3 regions of the Tersicoccus mangrovi genome follow, and region 1 is predicted to be linked to each of the others. Evidence: riboswitches for the same ligand, from Rfam matches in the RefSeq annotation. Region 1 holds a riboswitch; each other region holds the start of a gene.
The links. Region 1 has a riboswitch for S-adenosylmethionine ahead of V6N00_RS16830 (acyl-CoA dehydrogenase family protein). Riboswitches for the same ligand answer to the same signal wherever they lie in the genome.
Positions count from the first base shown of each region.

Region 1 (5,252 bases):
ACTCCAGCGCCTCGATCTCCATCTGCGCCGCCTGGGTGCCGCGGCGGCGTAGCGGGTTGATCGGGTCGAGCCGGGCGACGGTGGCCGAGGCGATGCCGATCACCCGGCGCACCGGAGGGATCCGGTAGCCGAGCCGGCGGATCAGCGCCGCCAGGTCGCGGCGGTCGGCGTCCACGTCCGCAGTCAGGCGGCGCATCGCCGGTCCGTGCTCGGTCGACGCCCACGTGCGGCTCACCGCCCGGAAGAGACGCAGGCCGGAACCGGCGGCGAGCAGGTGGTGCACGAGGTAGGGGGCCAGTTGGTCGTCGTCGAGTCGCTCGTGTCCGTTCGCCATACCGCCATTGAACACGTCGCGGCAGCGCTCCGCGAGTGCGCTGGTGGCCGCCGCGGAGTGCGCCGCGTCAGAACCGCGACCCGGGGGAGGGGCGGGCCTCGCCGATGGCGTTCAGCCCCTCGGGCGGGGTGCCGTTGACGAACCAGTCGCCGATGGCGCGCGCCCGGAACACCGCCGGGTTGTGGGTGGCGACGGTCTGGGCGTTGCGCCAGTGCCGGTCCAGGCCCTTCTTCGTGCTCGTGGCGGACGCGCCGGAGGCCTCGAACAGCTGCTGTGCGGCGGCGAGGGCGAGCTCGGGCACGGTCACCTGGGCCTGTTCGACGTCGACCTCGGCCCGCAGCTGCGCCGGGGTGGCCGGCGCCGGTTCCTCGCCCGCGCCGGTGGCGGCCGGGGCATCGACCAGCGCCCGGTCGAGGCTGCGGGCGGCGGCCAGCACGGTGGCCTCGGCCGCGAACGCGTTTGCGGCGATCCGGCCGACCACCTGCTGGATCAGCGGGTCCTCCCGGAACGGCAGGCCCGAGCCGGTGTTGAAGGTCCGCGTCCGGCCGGCGACGATCGTGGCGGCGTCGTCCCGGGCGGCCCGGGCGATGCCGGCGAGCACCGCGAGCAGCACGAGCTGGAAGAACGCGGCCTCGTGCACCGCCTCCGCCGAGCCGACCACCCGGTCCAGCACGTCGATGTCGTCGACCAGGACGTCGGTGAACGTGGCGGTGCCGGTGCCGGTCAGGCGCTGCCCGAACCCGTCCCAGTCGTCCTCGACGGTGACGCCGGCCGCGGTCACGGGGACGACGGCGAAGCGGCGGCCGAGCGCGCCGTCGAGGGCGGCGCTGACGCGGGTGTGGTCGGAGAAGATCGTGCCGGTCGTGTAGTACTTCGTGCCGTCGAGTCGCCAGGCGCCGGCCCCGTCCCGGCGCAGGGTGGTGTTCACCGTCCCGAGGGCGTTGCCGCCGCGCTCGGTCGAGGCGTTGCCCACGGTCTGGCCGCCGGCGATCCGGCGGTACCAGCGCCGGCGCACCGCCTCCGGCTGCCAGCGCAGCGATTCGGTGAACCCGAGGTGGGACCGGTAGAGGTGGGCGATGTTCGAGTCCGCGGCCGCGAGGTCGACCAGCAGCCGGATCACCGTCTCGACGGAGGCCCCCGCGCCGCCGTGCTCGGCCGGCACCCGCAGCGCGCCGAACCCGGCCTCGTCGAGCCACCGCACCGGATCGTGGGGGAGGGTCCGCTCCTGGTCGCGACGCAGTGCGTCCGCGGCGATGCGGGCGATGATCGGGGCGAAGCGGGCGTGCACCCGCGCGTACTCGGCGGCGGGGTCGACCGGCGGGGAGGAGGACGCGGGCGCAGGGGAAACGGTCGTGGTCATCGGCACATCAGCTCCATCGCACCTGGCGGTAGCACCGGCTCCGGAGAGTGGTTGCTGCGGCGTCGTGGAGCCAGGTCTCTCGGCCGCTCGGGATGGTGGGCGCCCCCGGGGGGACACGCTCAGCCCAGACGACGACCGGGTGCTGTCGCAAGTCCGCGGTGGCGCGCACGGGACACACGAGGTCATACACCGCTGGACAAGAAACCCAAAGGTTGCGTATTCTGATGCCGTGGACGACGGGTTCACCGCCATCGCCCATCCGGCCCGACGGGCCCTGATCGGCGAGCTGGCGGAACGGAACGACCAGACGCTGTTCGAGCTGACCATCCGGCTGCTCGAGCGGCACGGACTGCCCCTGACCCGGCAGGCCGTCGCCAAGCACGTCGGCGTCCTCAAGGAGGCCGGTGTCGTCACGGTCAGCACCCGCGGCCGGACGACCATCCATCACCTGCACGCAGGCGCGCTCGCGCCCGTCCGCGACTGGTTCGCCCGCCTCCCGGAGGCCGGAGCCACCCGCATCGAGAACCCCACCGAGCACCCCATCACGTCCACCCGGGAGCAGCCATGATCATCACCACCATGAGCATCTTCGTCGACGACCAGCAGGCCGCGCTCGACTTCTACACCGGCCCGCTGGGCTTCGTGCCGCAGCAGGACATCCCGCTCGGTGGGCCGTACCGGTGGCTGACCGTCTCCTCGCCCGAGCACCCCGACGGCGTCCAGATCTCCCTCGAGCCGGCCGAGCACCCCGCGGTCGGGCCGTTCCGGGACGCGCTCGTCGCCGACGGCATCCCGTTCACCAGCTTCGGCGTCACCGACGTCGCCGCGGAGTACGAGCGCCTGCGCGGCCTCGGCGTCGTGTTCACCCAGGAACCGCTGAGCCAGGGGCCGGTCACCACCGCGGTGTTCGACGACACGTGCGGCAACCTCATCCAGCTCGCCGCGTTGACCGGCGCCCCGACCGACTGATATGTAGCTCGGTTCGTCAACGCCGCCCACCCCCACCTCAAGGAGGAAGAGCCGGATATGGCAGGGCGCATGCCAGCGAATCTCGGACCCGACCGACGTCTGGTAGCCTCGCCGCAAACGATCGTCTACGGCGGAGCCGCCTCGTGATCGCCGAAAAAGTCGGCGCATCGTTCCGCTACCCACGACGCACTATCAGTCATTGTTCCACTGGCGCTCGGCTTCCTGCCCAGCGAGCGCAAGCGGCCTGCAACTCGCCGCTGATTCGCACAGCCGCGTTGGTTGGCACAGGGCCGCGCTGACGACCGCGGTCGTGACGATTACCCCTTTGCGGTACCGGCTCATCATCAGAACCGCTGTCAACGTCACGATGATAACGAGCACAAGGACGAATGGCGCGACCACCGCAAGCGTGTACAGAGCGTATGCCCTGGGATCGAGCAGCGGACCCGGGCACTATCCCGGCTCGATCGCTACAGATCAACTCAAGGCGAGCCCCTTGACACGTGGTTCCTGGGGGCGTTCGCTGTCTAGCGGGGCCGGCGTCGGAGAGGCCTGCCGGAAAGACATCGAGCAACACGATCGGATCGGAGTAGACATGAAAGCAGTGGTGTACGAGGGACCCCGTCAGGTCAGCACGAAGGACGTCCCGGACGCGAAGATCGAGCGACCCACCGATGTCCTGGTCAGGGTAACGACGACGAACATCTGCGGCTCGGACCTCCACATGTACGAGGGGCGGACTTCCTTCGAAGTAGGCCGGACGTTCGGTCACGAGAACATGGGGGAGGTCATCGAAGTCGGTAGTGGCGTGGAGAAGGTCAGGGTCGGAGACCGGGTTGTGCTCCCGTTCAACATCTCGTGCGGATTCTGTAAGAACTGCGAACGCGGCCTGACCAACTACTGTCTCACCACCCAGCCCGAACCATCATTCGCCGGAGCGGCCTATGGGTTCGCCGACATGGGTCCCTATGGCGGTGGCCAAGCGGAGCTGCTCCGCGTGCCTTTCGGTGACCACAACGCGCTGCGCCTGGGCGAGGATGCGGAGGAGAGGGAGAACGATTACGTCATGCTCTCTGACATCTTCCCCACCGGCTACCATGCCACCGAGATGGCCGGCGTGATACCCGGCGACAGCGTTGTGATCGCTGGGGCGGGTCCGGTCGGATTGATGGCCGCCCTGTCCGCGATGATCAAGGGCGCAGCAAAGGTGATGGTGGTCGATCGCCACCCTGACCGGCTCGCGCTGGCCGAGCAGATCGGTGCGATTGCCATCGACGACTCCAAGGTCGACCCCGTGCAGGCTGTGCTGGACGAGACGATGGGGCTCGGAGCTGACCGTGGTTGCGAATGCGTGGGCTACCAGGCCCACGATCCCCAGGGCAACGAGGACACCGCCGCCACGCTGAACATGCTCATCAACTCGGTGCGTTTCACCGGAGGAATCGGCACCGTTGGCGTGTTCGTTCCCCAGGATCCGGGGGCCAAGGGCGAATTGGCCAAGCAGGGCAAGGCGGCCATCGACTTCGGAACGCATTGGTTTAAGGGGCAGACCATGGGGAGCGGTCAGGCCCCGGTCAAGCGGTACAACCGCCGGCTGCGAGACTTGATCGCGGCCGGGAAGGCGACCCCTTCGTGGATCGTCTCCCACGAGATCTCGTTGGACCAGGCTGCCGATGCCTACAAGAACTTCGACGCCCGGTCCGAGGGTTGGACCAAGGTCCTCATCAAGCCCGGGATGTCGACCGAGAAGAAGGCGAACTGATATGGCCGAGACGCTGCAGGGCAAGAGAGTCGCCATCCTCGCCGCCGACGGGGTCGAGCGAGTCGAGCTCGAGCAGCCCCGCGAGGCGCTGGAACGGGCCGGCGCTCAGACAGAGGTTCTCTCGATCCATGACGGTGAGATTCAGGCCCGTGAGAACGACCTGGATGAAGCGGGCACGTTCACCGTCGACGGGTTGGTCGCCGACGCCTCGGTGGGCGACTACGACGCCCTGCTTCTCCCGGGCGGCACGGTGAACCCCGACCAGCTCCGGGTCGACAAGGACGCCGTTTCCTTCGTCCGCGAGTTCGTCGAGAGTGGCAAGCCCGTGGCGGCGATCTGTCACGGGCCGTGGACGCTGATTGAGGCTGGTGTGGTCGGAGGTCGCACCTTGACGTCCTTCCCGAGCATCCGCACGGATCTCCGCAACGCCGGTGCTGAGGTCGTTGACCAGGATGTCGTGGTCGACGGGAACCTGATCACCAGCCGCTCGCCCGATGACCTGCCTGCGTTCTGCGATACGGTCGTGGTGAAATTTGCGAGCAATTCGACCCAGGAAGAGGTGACGTCGTGAGCGTGACGAAGGGACTGCTTGTCAGGCTGGAGGCCCTGCCCGGCAAGGAAGACGAGGTCCAGGAATTCCTCGGCATCGGGCGAGGACTCGTCGAGGAGGAACCGGCCACCGTCGCGTGGTTCGCGATCCGTCTCGGCCCGTCCTCCTTCGGGATCTTCGACGTGTTCCCCGATGACGCCGGCCGCGACGCGCACCTGTCCGGCGCAGTCGCTGCCGCTCTCGGCGAGCAGACCGGCAAACTGTTCAGCGAGCCGAC
Region 1 is NZ_JBAJMW010000011.1:76,595-81,846, forward strand. Features, by position in the region: gene V6N00_RS16825 (hypothetical protein) at 1-334, opposite strand, end outside; gene V6N00_RS16830 (acyl-CoA dehydrogenase family protein) at 402-1,694, opposite strand; SAM riboswitch class I at 1,705-1,793, opposite strand; gene V6N00_RS16835 (ArsR/SmtB family transcription factor) at 1,924-2,262, shown strand; gene V6N00_RS16840 (VOC family protein) at 2,259-2,663, shown strand; gene V6N00_RS16845 (glutathione-independent formaldehyde dehydrogenase) at 3,259-4,425, shown strand; gene V6N00_RS16850 (type 1 glutamine amidotransferase domain-containing protein) at 4,427-4,996, shown strand; gene V6N00_RS16855 (putative quinol monooxygenase) at 4,993-5,252, shown strand, end outside.

Region 2 (5,252 bases), on a different contig from region 1:
GGTAGCGGTCGGTGAACTCGGCGTACTTGTCGGGGTCGTGTCCGTACCACTTGCGCAGCTCGTTCGACGGAGCGACGTCCTTCAGCCACACCTCGACGCCCACCGCTTCCTTCGTCAGTCCACGCGGCCAGAGCCGGTCGATGAGGATCCGGTGACCGGCGTCGTCGCCGGCGTCGTACACCCGGGCCACGAGGTACCGATCGTGCGTCGCCATGCGGTCAGCCTGTCATGCCCGCCGCGTCGTCGCCCGGCGCGTGACCCGCCGTGAACCGCCGCTCCCCCTGCCGGCCTGGAATCAGCCGCGGTACCAGTCGCACCAGGATCACCAGGACGACGAGTTCGACGAGCGTCTGCGTCACCACCACGCCCGGCACCACCGCCAGGTCCCCGGGAAGCCCGAGGGTGACCGGCAGGACGACGAGGGAGTTGCGGGTGACACCGGTGAGGACGAGGGCGCGCCGGCCGCCGACGTCGAGCCGGGCGATCCGGCCGGCGAGCATGCCCACCGCCACCATGACGACGCCGAACAGCACGAAGACCGGCACGGCGAGCAGCACCGTCGCCGGCCGACTCACCACGCGCGTGATCTGGGAGGCGACGACGACCGCGAGCGTCGCCATCATCAGCGGCACCATCGCGACCGCCCCGCCGTCGAGGAGTGTGGTGGCCGCGCGGACGTTCCGCTCCCGTGCGGCCTGCGTCAGCCACGCCGCGGCCAGGGGCAGCACGATGAGGACGCCGAACGCGGTGACGAATGGGCCGACGTCCAGCCTGCCGAGGACGCCGGGGCCGACGGCGAGCGCCAGCACGGCCGGCACCACCAGCAGCTGGACGAGCATCAGCACCGGAGTCACCGCGACGAGCCGGTCAGCGGCCCCACCGGCCAGTCCGGTGAAAACGACGACGTAGTCGATGCAGGGCGCCAGCAGGACGACGAGGACGCCGAGCAGCAGGGCCGGCCGGCCGACGAGCGGCGCGGAGAGCGCGAGCGCGACGACGGGGACGGCGAGGAAGTTCACGGCCAGCACGGTGACCAGGAAGCGACGGTCGGCCAGCGCCCGGCCGATCCGCGCGACGGGCACGGCCAGGAACGTGGCGTACAGCAGCAGTGCCAGCACCGGCATGGTCAACGACTCGGCCGGCCCGGCGACGCCCGGGACCAGCAGCCCTGCGGCGGCGCCGACGGCGATCGACCCCAGGTACAGGGCCACCTGGTGCCGTTCCGTCCACGCCGCTCCCGTCATGCACTCCATCCTGCCGGGTGAATCCTGCCGGGGTGCCTCGCCGGCCCGGAACGCCGGCAGGCCCGGACCCCGTCGCACGGGATCCGGGCCTGCCGCGGTGAATCGCGAGATCAGGCGAGCACGTCCGCCGTCTTCCACAGCCGCTTGGTGGCCAGCGCGGCCCCCTGGCCGAGGGCCTCGAGCTTGGCGACGGCGATCTGCGGGTGCACGCGGCCGCCCAGCCCGCAGTCCGTCGACGCGATGACGCGTTCGCGGCCCACCAGCGAGGCGAAGCGCTCGATCCGGTCGGCGACCAGCTCGGGGTGTTCGATCACGTTGGTCGCGTGCGAGACGACGCCCGGGATGATCGACTTGCCCTCCGGCAGCTCCGTGTCCTGCCACACCCGCCACTCGTGCTCGTGCCGGACGTTGCCGGCCTCGAACGAGTAGGCACCGGCGTTGATCTGCAGCACCGTGTCGACGATGTCCTTGAACGGGATGTCGGTGGTGTGCGGGCCGTGCCACGAGCCCCAGCACACGTGCAGGCGGACCTTCTCCTGCGGGATGCCGCGCAGCGCCCAGTTGGTGGCCTCGATCCGCACCTTGAGGAAGTCGAGGTAGTCCTCGACCGTGGGCTCGGGGTTGATCTGGTCCCAGCTCTCGGCCAGCGACGGGTCGTCCAGCTGGACGGTCAACCCCGCCTCGACGATCGCGAGGTACTCCTCCCGCATGGCCTCGGCGGATGCCCAGACGAGTTCCTCGGGCGTCTTGTAGTAGTCGTTGCCGATGCGCGCGCACGAACCCGGCGAGAGGGAGGCGAGGAAGCCGTCCTCGACGCCGGCCTTCGTCAGGGCGGTCCTGAGGTTGGTGACGTCGGAGCGGACCAGGTCGTGGCCGGTGTAGGTCAGCGGGGCGACGACCTTGGGCTGGATCACGGGCTTGCGGCCGGTCAGGACCCCGCCGTTCGGATCGGTGTAGGCCTCGCGGAAGCGGGACCAGTCGCGGCGGTCCGGGAAGGACGTCAGGACGATGTTGCCGGGGCTGGACCGGTGCACCTCCGGGTCGGCCCAGCGGTCACCGCCGCGGCCCGCCTCCAGACCGCCGAGCCGGGAGAACGAGTAGTTCCACCAGGCGCCGTAGTCGACGTCGTTGCTCATCTCGTGGCCGTACTCTCCGTCGTTGGGGATGTCGATGCCGAGCTTCTTCTGCCGGGCGACGATGTCGACGACGGACGCCTCGAGCAGTTCGCGGAACTCGTCGGTGATCCCGTTCGCCTGCCGGGCCGCGTTGGCGGCGAGCAGCTCGGGGGTGCGAGGCAGCGACCCGGTGTGGGTCACGCGGATGTGGTCGGTGTTCACGGACATGGCAAGGCCACCTCTCCATCGGTCCTGGCAGTAGCACCGTGCCCGAGTCGGGGGGTTGCTGCGGCGTCGACGAGCCAGGTCTCTCGGCCGCTCCGGATGGTTACCCCGCCAGATGTACCAGAGCCGCGGCCGGGCACGCAAAGGATGTCGCCGTCCACCGACGCGGAGTTTCATCGCCCGTGCCGCGCGGCGGACTCGGGCCGGGTCGACCGGCCGCGGAGCAACGGCTACACCGAGTGTGACGGTTGTGACGGACGTGACTCGATTCCGGCAACGTCCGTCACTCTGGTCACACTCGGTGTGGTGATCGCACCGCTGCGACGGCGGAACCCGACCTCAGAAGCCGGCCGTCCTCAGAAGCCGGTGCGGCCGTACCCGACGACGTACTCCGCGCTCGTGGCGTCGCGGTAGGCGTAGCCGGCCGGCTCGTCGGTGCCCGGGACATCGGAGGCGTTGCCCCGCACGGCGGCGTCGTCTGTAGCGCCGTCGTCAGCGACCCAGGCCGTCGCTGCGGTAACCCAGCCGCGATCCGATCGGGGCCAGCACGCCGACGACGGGCCCGAACACGCGCTGCAGCGCCTCGGACGGCAGGGTGAACTCCGCCCGATGGGCGTGCGCCATCACCGCGAACTGGAACGGGTTGCGCGGGAGTCCGGAGCGCACCGCACGGCCCGCCGTGGCGACCGCGCAGAAGGCGGCGAAGTAGTCCTCGATTTCCAGGGCGGGGGTGAGCCGCACCCGGACATGGGACGCTTCCGTTCCGGCATTGCCCCACCGGTGCGGCGTGTTCGGCGGGATGGCGACGGCCTGCCCGGCGGTCACGGTGCTGCGTTCCCGTCCGTTGGTCAGGTCGAGAGCACCGCTGACCACGGTGAATCGCTCCTCCTGAAACGGATGGCGGTGGGCGAGCGCGACCTTTGCGCCGGAGTCGAGGTGCAGGTCGAACTCGCAGTACTCGCCGCCGGTCGAGTCGTGGGTGGCCCGCCACACGAACCGTTCCCCGGAGCGGGGATTGCTCATCTCGGCGCCGACGTCGACCATGCGGTGATTGTGCCCCGGCAGCCGGGGGTTGACCAGAGTGGTCCGTGGCCCCTGCCCCTTGAGTTCGGCCGTGTTGCGGGGCGGACTGGAGGTCATGACGACGCGTGTCGGCTACGAACGGCTGCGGCAGGTGCGGCGGGCGATGCTCGGTGGGCTGTCCGGCACGGTGGTGGAGGTCGGCGCCGGCGAGGGCCGCGACCTGGCGGATCTGCCGGGCTCGGCCGACTGGATCGGCATCGAACCGTCGTCGCGGGCGCGGCGCCGGCTGGCCGAGAAGGCTGCCGCCCGCGGCTTCCGGGCCCCGCTGGCGGCTCGGGCCGAGGCCCTGCCGGTGGCGGACGGCAGCATCGACGTCGTGCTCGCGGTGGTGGCGTTGTGCAGCGTCGACGACCTCGACCGCGCGCTGAACGAGGCGCGGCGAGTCCTCCGGCCGGGCGGACGGCTGGTGTTCCTGGAACACGTCGCGGCCCCGGCCGGAAGCGGGCTACGGGTGCTGCAGCGGGCGGCCACGCCCGTGACGGCGGCACTGGACCGCAACTGCCACCTGGCGCGGGACCCGCTCGCGGCGGCGGCGCGCACCGGCTTTACCACCGTCTCGGTGGACCGCTACGACGTGACCGGCCGGGTGCCGGGCATCGCTTGGCCGTTCGTGATGTACGAGGGCGCCATTTCGCCAGCTCGTCATTAGCTGTTCGATCCGGTACGGGAAATGGCTCCAGCGAGCATCTATTGACGAGCTGCCGGGCATGACCGGCCGCCCGCCGGCGTTGTCTCCTGCGGCACGCTCGTCCCTCAGCCTGAAGGAGTAGGCCATGACGCCCACCCCCGGAACCGATTCCCCGATCGCCGTCGTCGGCGCCACCGGCCAGCAGGGCGGGTCGGTGGTCGACGCCCTGCTGGAGCGCGGCGCGAACGTCCGCGCCCTCGTCCGCGACCCGCAGGCCAAGAAGGCGCATGCCCTCGCCGAACGCGGCGTCGAGCTCAGTCAGGGCGACGTCACCGACCCCGCGTCGCTGGACGCCCTGTTCGACGGCGTCTCCGCCGCGTACGCGATGACCACCATGGCCGGGCCTGACGGCATCCAGGGCGAGGTGACGTCCGGCATCGCGATCGCCGACGCCGCCGCCCGCGCCCGGCTGCCGCACCTCGTGTTCAGCTCCGTCGGCGGCGCCGAGCGGAACACCGGCATCCCCCACTTCGAGAGCAAGCGCCGTGTCGAGGAGCGCATCGAATCCCTCGGCCTGCACGCGACCATCGTCCGGCCCGTGTACTTCATGGAGAACCTCGCGGGCTTCGGCGTCAGCGTCGAGGACGGCGAGGTGGTCGTGCGCATGGCCCTGCCGGACGGCGTACCGCTGCAGATGGTGGCCGTGCGCGACATCGGTCGCGTCGCCGCCGTCGTCCTGCTCGGCGGGACCGACGTCGAGGGCGGCAGCATCGAGATCGCCGGCGACTCCCGTACGGGCAGCGAGATCGCGAGAGCCGTCGGTGAGCACGCCGGGCTACCCGCCCGCTTCGAGTCGCTCCCGCTGGGGGCGCTCCCGAACGAGGACATGACGGCGATGTTCCGTTGGTTCGTCGAGACGCCCGCGTACAAGGCCGACATCGACCAAGTGCGCACCCT
Region 2 is NZ_JBAJMW010000002.1:168,812-174,063, forward strand. Features, by position in the region: gene V6N00_RS04585 (DUF488 domain-containing protein) at 1-214, opposite strand, end outside; gene V6N00_RS04590 (arsenic resistance protein) at 219-1,244, opposite strand; gene V6N00_RS04595 (cobalamin-independent methionine synthase II family protein) at 1,355-2,587, opposite strand; SAM riboswitch class I at 2,600-2,690, opposite strand; gene V6N00_RS04600 (cupin domain-containing protein) at 3,077-3,724, opposite strand; gene V6N00_RS04605 (class I SAM-dependent methyltransferase) at 3,723-4,316, shown strand; gene V6N00_RS04610 (NmrA/HSCARG family protein) at 4,441-5,252, shown strand, end outside.
Region 2: it holds a riboswitch for S-adenosylmethionine, as region 1 does, so the genes downstream of both, V6N00_RS04595 (cobalamin-independent methionine synthase II family protein) here and V6N00_RS16830 (acyl-CoA dehydrogenase family protein) in region 1, are expected to answer to the same signal.

Region 3 (5,252 bases), on a different contig from region 1:
GCTGGAGCCGTGGCTGCTCGGCGCCCTCGTGATCCTCGCGATGATCCTGACGGCGATCTTCTTCGTCACCGGAGCGGACTCGGCGTCGATCGTCATGGGCTCGCTCTCCTCGAACGGCACGATGGAGCCCCGCAAGCCGCTCGTCGTGTTCTGGGGCGTGCTCATGGGCGCCGTCGCGGCGGTGATGCTCCTGGCCGGTGGGGACAAGCCCGACGAGGCCCTCACGGGGCTGCAGAACATGACGATCGTGTCCTCGCTGCCGTTCGTCATCGTGATGGTCCTGTTGTGCGTGGCGCTGGTGAAGGACCTGCAGCGGGACCCCATCTGGTTGCGGCGGCAGCTCTCCGAGTCGATCATGCGGCGGACCATCCGCGACGGGGTCGAGGAGCACGGGCACCAGAAGTTCGATCTGGTCACCCGCCGGTCCGACGCCCCGGAGACCGGCGCCATCCCGGCCGTCGACGCGACGGCGGGCGGCGAGCCGATCTACGCGGGCAGCAGCCGGCGGCTCCGATTCCCGTGGCAGCGGGAATGATCCCGCTGCCGGCATGAGAGCGACGAAGGGCGGCCACCGCGCGGTGACCGCCCTTCGTGCTGTCGTGCTGTCGTGTCTCAGACCCGGGCGTGCCGGAAGCCGGCCCCGTGGTGGTCGGCCGGCAGCGCCGGACCCGCACCGGAGAGCGTCTCACGCAGCGTCGCTCCGGCCCGGGCCGGCTCGAGCATGCCGCGGCGGAACAGCTCGGGGCTGACGCGGCGGACGAAGGACTCGGTGTCCGCGGGCCGCACCGCCGAGATGACGTTGAAGCCGTCGACGTCCGCCTCCGCGACCCAGCGCTCGAGCTCGTCCGCCACGGTCGCGCCGGAGCCGGTGATGACCGGGCCGCGGCCGCCGATGCCGACGAACTCGGCGAGCCGGCGCGGGGTCCACCGCGCGTCGGCGTCCAGCTTCGTGAACGCGGCGAGCGCGGACTGGTTGGCGTCCGTGACGGCGTGTTCGAGCGGCGCGTCTGGGTCGGCCGTGGACAGGTCCACTCCGGTCCACCCGGCGAACAGCGCGAGCGCGGCGTCGACGTCCACGTACGGCCGGTAGCTCTCCAGCCGCTCCCGGGCGGCCTCGTCGGTCCGGTCCGCGATCACCGTGACGCCGGTGAGGATCTTGACGCTGCGGGGGTCGCGGCCCTCGGCGGCGACCTGCTCCCGGATGGTCCGCACCCAGCCGGCCACGACCTGCGGGGTGTGCCCGATGAGGAAGATGGCCTCGGCGTGCCGGGCCGCGAACTGCTGCCCGCGGGAGGAGGCGCCGGCCTGGAACAGGTACGGAGTGCGCTGCGGCGAGGGCTCCACCAGCGCCGGGCCCGGCACGGAGAAGGCCTCGCCCTCGTGCCCCGCGCCGCGCACGCCCGCGGGATCCGTGTAGACGCCGGACTCCCGGTCGCGGCGGACTGCGCCGTCGTCGAAGGTCCCCTCCCAGAGTCTGTAGAGCACGTCGAGGTACTCCTCGGCCCGCTCGTACCGGGCGTCGTGACCGAGCTGCTGCGTGAGCCCCAGGTTCCGGGCCGCCGAGTCCTGGTAGGAGGTGACGATGTTCCACGCGAGACGGCCGCGGGTCACGTGGTCCAGGGTGCTCAGGCGCCGGGCCAGCAGATAGGGGTGTTCGTAGCCGGTCGACGCGGTGACGCCGAAACCGAGCCGCGTCGTGGCCTGCGCGAGCGCGGGCACCAGCACGGTCGGGTCCAGCAGCGGGTACTGCACGCCCCCGCGGACGGCCTCGTCGGCGCTGCCGCGGTAGACGTCGTACTGGCCGAGCACGTCGGCGAAGAACAGGTTGTGGAAGCCGCCCTGCTCGAGGGTCTGGGCCAGCTGCACCCAGTAGCCGATGTCGGTGTACTCGCTGCTGCGGTCCTCGGGGTGGCGCCACAGTCCCGGGCTCTGGTGCACCGGGGTGGGCATGTCGAAGGCGCTCAGCAGCAGGGGCCGCGTCTCGTTCGCTCGGTTCTCGTTCGGTCGGTTCTCGTTCGGTCGGGTCGAGCTGTCAGGCACGGGTGAATCCCTTCGTCTGTGAGGCCGCCGCCGCGCCGACACCGGCGGGAACCGGGTCGGAGCCGGTGACGGCGGCATCGGTCGGGGCGTCGGCGTCGAGCTCCAGCCCGGCGCGACGGGCGTCGCCCACCGGGTCGGCGGCGGCCGCCGCGGAGATCACGCTGGCGACGGCGAGCACGCTGATGTACGCGCAGATCAGCCACGGTGCGTTGCCGCCGAGGGCGAGCAGGCCGGCGGCGATGAACGGCGTGAGGCCGCCGGAGAGGATAGTGCCGATCTGGTAGCCGAGACTGACGCCGCTGTAGCGCACGTGCACCGGGAACTGCTCGGCGAACCACGCGGCCTGCGGGCCGTAGATGGCGTCGTGGATGCCGTTCATGGCCAGGATGTAGACCAGCGGCAGGAGGGCGAGCGGCCCGCTGTCGAGGAACACGAAGTACGGCCACACCAGCACCCCGCCCAGGGCGGCCGAGATGAGGCTGATGCGCCGTCGTCCCCAGCGATCGGACAGGCCGCCCCAGAACGGCCCCGAGATCAGGCCGAGCGCGGAGCAGATCAGCACCGCGGCCAGCACGCTGCCTGCGTCGCCGCGCTTCGCGGTCACGTAGGTGAGGGTGTAGACGGTCAGGATCGAGTAGATGGCCGGCTGGACGAGGCGCTGCCCGATCGCGACGAGCACGCCGCGCCAGTGGTGGCGCAGCACCTCGCGGACCGGGGCGGCCGCGGTAGTCCCGGCCTCCCGCACCTCGGTGAACTCGCGGGCGTCCTTGACGCCGAGCCGGATCCACAGGCCGACGGCGACGAGCAGGGCGCTGGCCAGGAACGGCAGCCGCCATCCCCAAGCGAGGAACGCCTGCTCCCCCAGCGCGGCGCGGCTGCCGGCGAACGCGGACGTCGCCAGCAGCATCCCCGCGGCCGAGCCGATCTGGGTGAAGCTGCCGAAGAAGCCCCGGTGCTGGGCGGGGGCGTGCTCGACGGAGAGCAGCGCGGACCCTCCCCATTCGGCGCCGGCCGACAGGCCCTGCGCCAGGCGCAGCACGATGACGGCGACGACGGTGAACCAGCCGCCGACCGCGAAGGTGGGCAGCAGCCCGATGCCGGTGGTCGCGACGCCCATCGTGAGCAGCGAGATGACGAGCAGCGACTTGCGGCCGATCCGGTCGCCGAGGTGCCCGGCGATGATGCCGCCGATCGGCCGGAAGAAGAAGGCGATCGCGAAGGTCGCAAAGGAGGCGAGGATCCCGCCCAGTGCCGAGCCGTGCGGGAAGAACTGGGTGGAGAAGATCAGGGCCGCGGCCGTGCCGTAGAGATAGAAGTCGTACCACTCGATGGTGGTGCCGACGAAGGCCGATCCGAGGATGCGCTTGCGGGTGAGCGCGCTCCTGCTGGCGTCGAGCATGGGTTCCCCCTTGGGAATCCGGGCGTGCCCTTCAGGCCGCCATCCTTGCCCACGGCGTTGGCACGCGGGCCGAATCGTCACCTGGGGCACCCCACGACAGCGGCGAGGGTTGCCGTCCAGCCGGCCAGGGCCGCATGGCTGGAACTCATGATTCTTCGTCGGCCACGCTAACGGCCGACGGCGAGGATGCGCGACCACCCGGCCGTCACGTTTCGTCATCCGCGCGTCCTGACCGACGTGGTAGCGGAGCCGACCGCCGGCCCACCGTACGATCGACGGCGAGAAGATCAGCAGGCTGACAGCGCCCACGCGCGACAGTGGGACGCCCACCGCAAGGGAGAAGCATGGAACTGACGGGCAACACCGTCCTCGTCACCGGCGGCGGCACCGGCATCGGCCGGACCCTGGCCGAGGAGCTGTGGCGACGCGGCAACACCGTCATCATCGCGGGCCGCCGGGCGGCCGTGCTGGACGAGGTCACGGCGGCGAACCCCGGCATGGAGAGCGTCGAGCTGGATGTCGCCGACCCGGCGAGCATCACCGCCGTCGCCACCGACCTGCTCGCCCGGCACCCGGACCTGAACGTGCTGGTCAACAACGCGGGCATCATGGTCGGCGACGACCCCGCGGCCCCGGTGGACGACGAGGACCTCACCCGCGTCGTGGGGACGAACCTGCTCGGCCCCGTCCGGATGATCTCCGCGTTCATCGACCATCTGAAGGCCACCCCGCACTCGGCGATCCTCAACGTGACGTCGATGCTCGGCTATGCGCCCCTGGCGTCGTCCTCGCTGTACTCGGCGACGAAGGCCGCGATGCACTCGTACACCTTGTCGCTGCGGTACCGGCTGGCCGGCGAGGCGCCCGAGATCATCGAGGTCGCCCCGCCCTACACCCGGACCGCGCTGATGCCGGTCAACCTGACCGATGCGCGGGCGATGCCTCTGGAGGACTTCCTCGCCGAGACGATGGCGGCGCTCGAGGCGGGCGAGGTCGAGGCGTACACACGGATCGGGCGCGAACGGCGCGACGCGTAGCGCACCGACGACATCGCCGCCACCGCCCGGCTCAACGACGCCCTGACGCACGCACCCGCGAACGACCACTGACACCCCTGACGACGACGGCCCGCCCCCGAGTGACCGGGAGCGGGCCGTCGTCGTGCGTGGTGCGTGGTGTGCGGAATCAGTACCCCACGCGGACGCCGGTCGCCGAGGACCAGGTGATTCGTCCGCCCTGGTAGTCCTGCTGGACCTGCCCCGCGGCGTTGACGTACTCGTCGGTCAGCGGGTAGCCGAGCCGCCCGTCCTGCGAGCCCTGCTTCGCCCAGGCGCCGCGGATGGCGCCCTGGACGATGTGCGCGCCGCTCGCGGAGGACCACAGGATCGTCGCGCCCTGGTAGATCTGGTAGACGCCGCCGTTGCGCAACCCGCGGACCTCATCCGTCGTCGGGTAGCCCAGCCGGCCGTTCTGGTAGTTCTGCCGGCCCCACGCGCCGCGGATCGCGCCCTCGGAGATCCGGGCGCCGGTGGCCGAGGACCACACGATGGTCGCCCCCTGGTACGTCTGGTAGACGCCCCCGGCGGCCTGCCCGGAGACCTCGTCGGTCGTCGGGTACCCGAGCCGGCCCTTCTCGAAGCCCTGCCGTCCCCACGCCCCACGGACCGCGCCCTTGGACACCATCGCGCCGGTGGCCGGCGAGTAGACGATCACGCCGCGCTGGTAGGACTGGTAGGCGCCGTCGTCCACGAGACCGCTGACGGGGGCGGCGAGGGCCGTGCCGAGCGCGTTGCGGGTCGCCGCCGCGCTGAGG
Region 3 is NZ_JBAJMW010000005.1:354,079-359,330, forward strand. Features, by position in the region: gene V6N00_RS12165 (BCCT family transporter) at 1-535, shown strand, start outside; gene V6N00_RS12170 (LLM class flavin-dependent oxidoreductase) at 613-2,040, opposite strand; gene V6N00_RS12175 (MFS transporter) at 2,033-3,439, opposite strand; SAM riboswitch class IV at 3,476-3,592, opposite strand; gene V6N00_RS12180 (SDR family oxidoreductase) at 3,784-4,476, shown strand; gene V6N00_RS12185 (LGFP repeat-containing protein) at 4,625-5,252, opposite strand, start outside.
Region 3: it holds a riboswitch for S-adenosylmethionine, as region 1 does, so the genes downstream of both, V6N00_RS12175 (MFS transporter) here and V6N00_RS16830 (acyl-CoA dehydrogenase family protein) in region 1, are expected to answer to the same signal.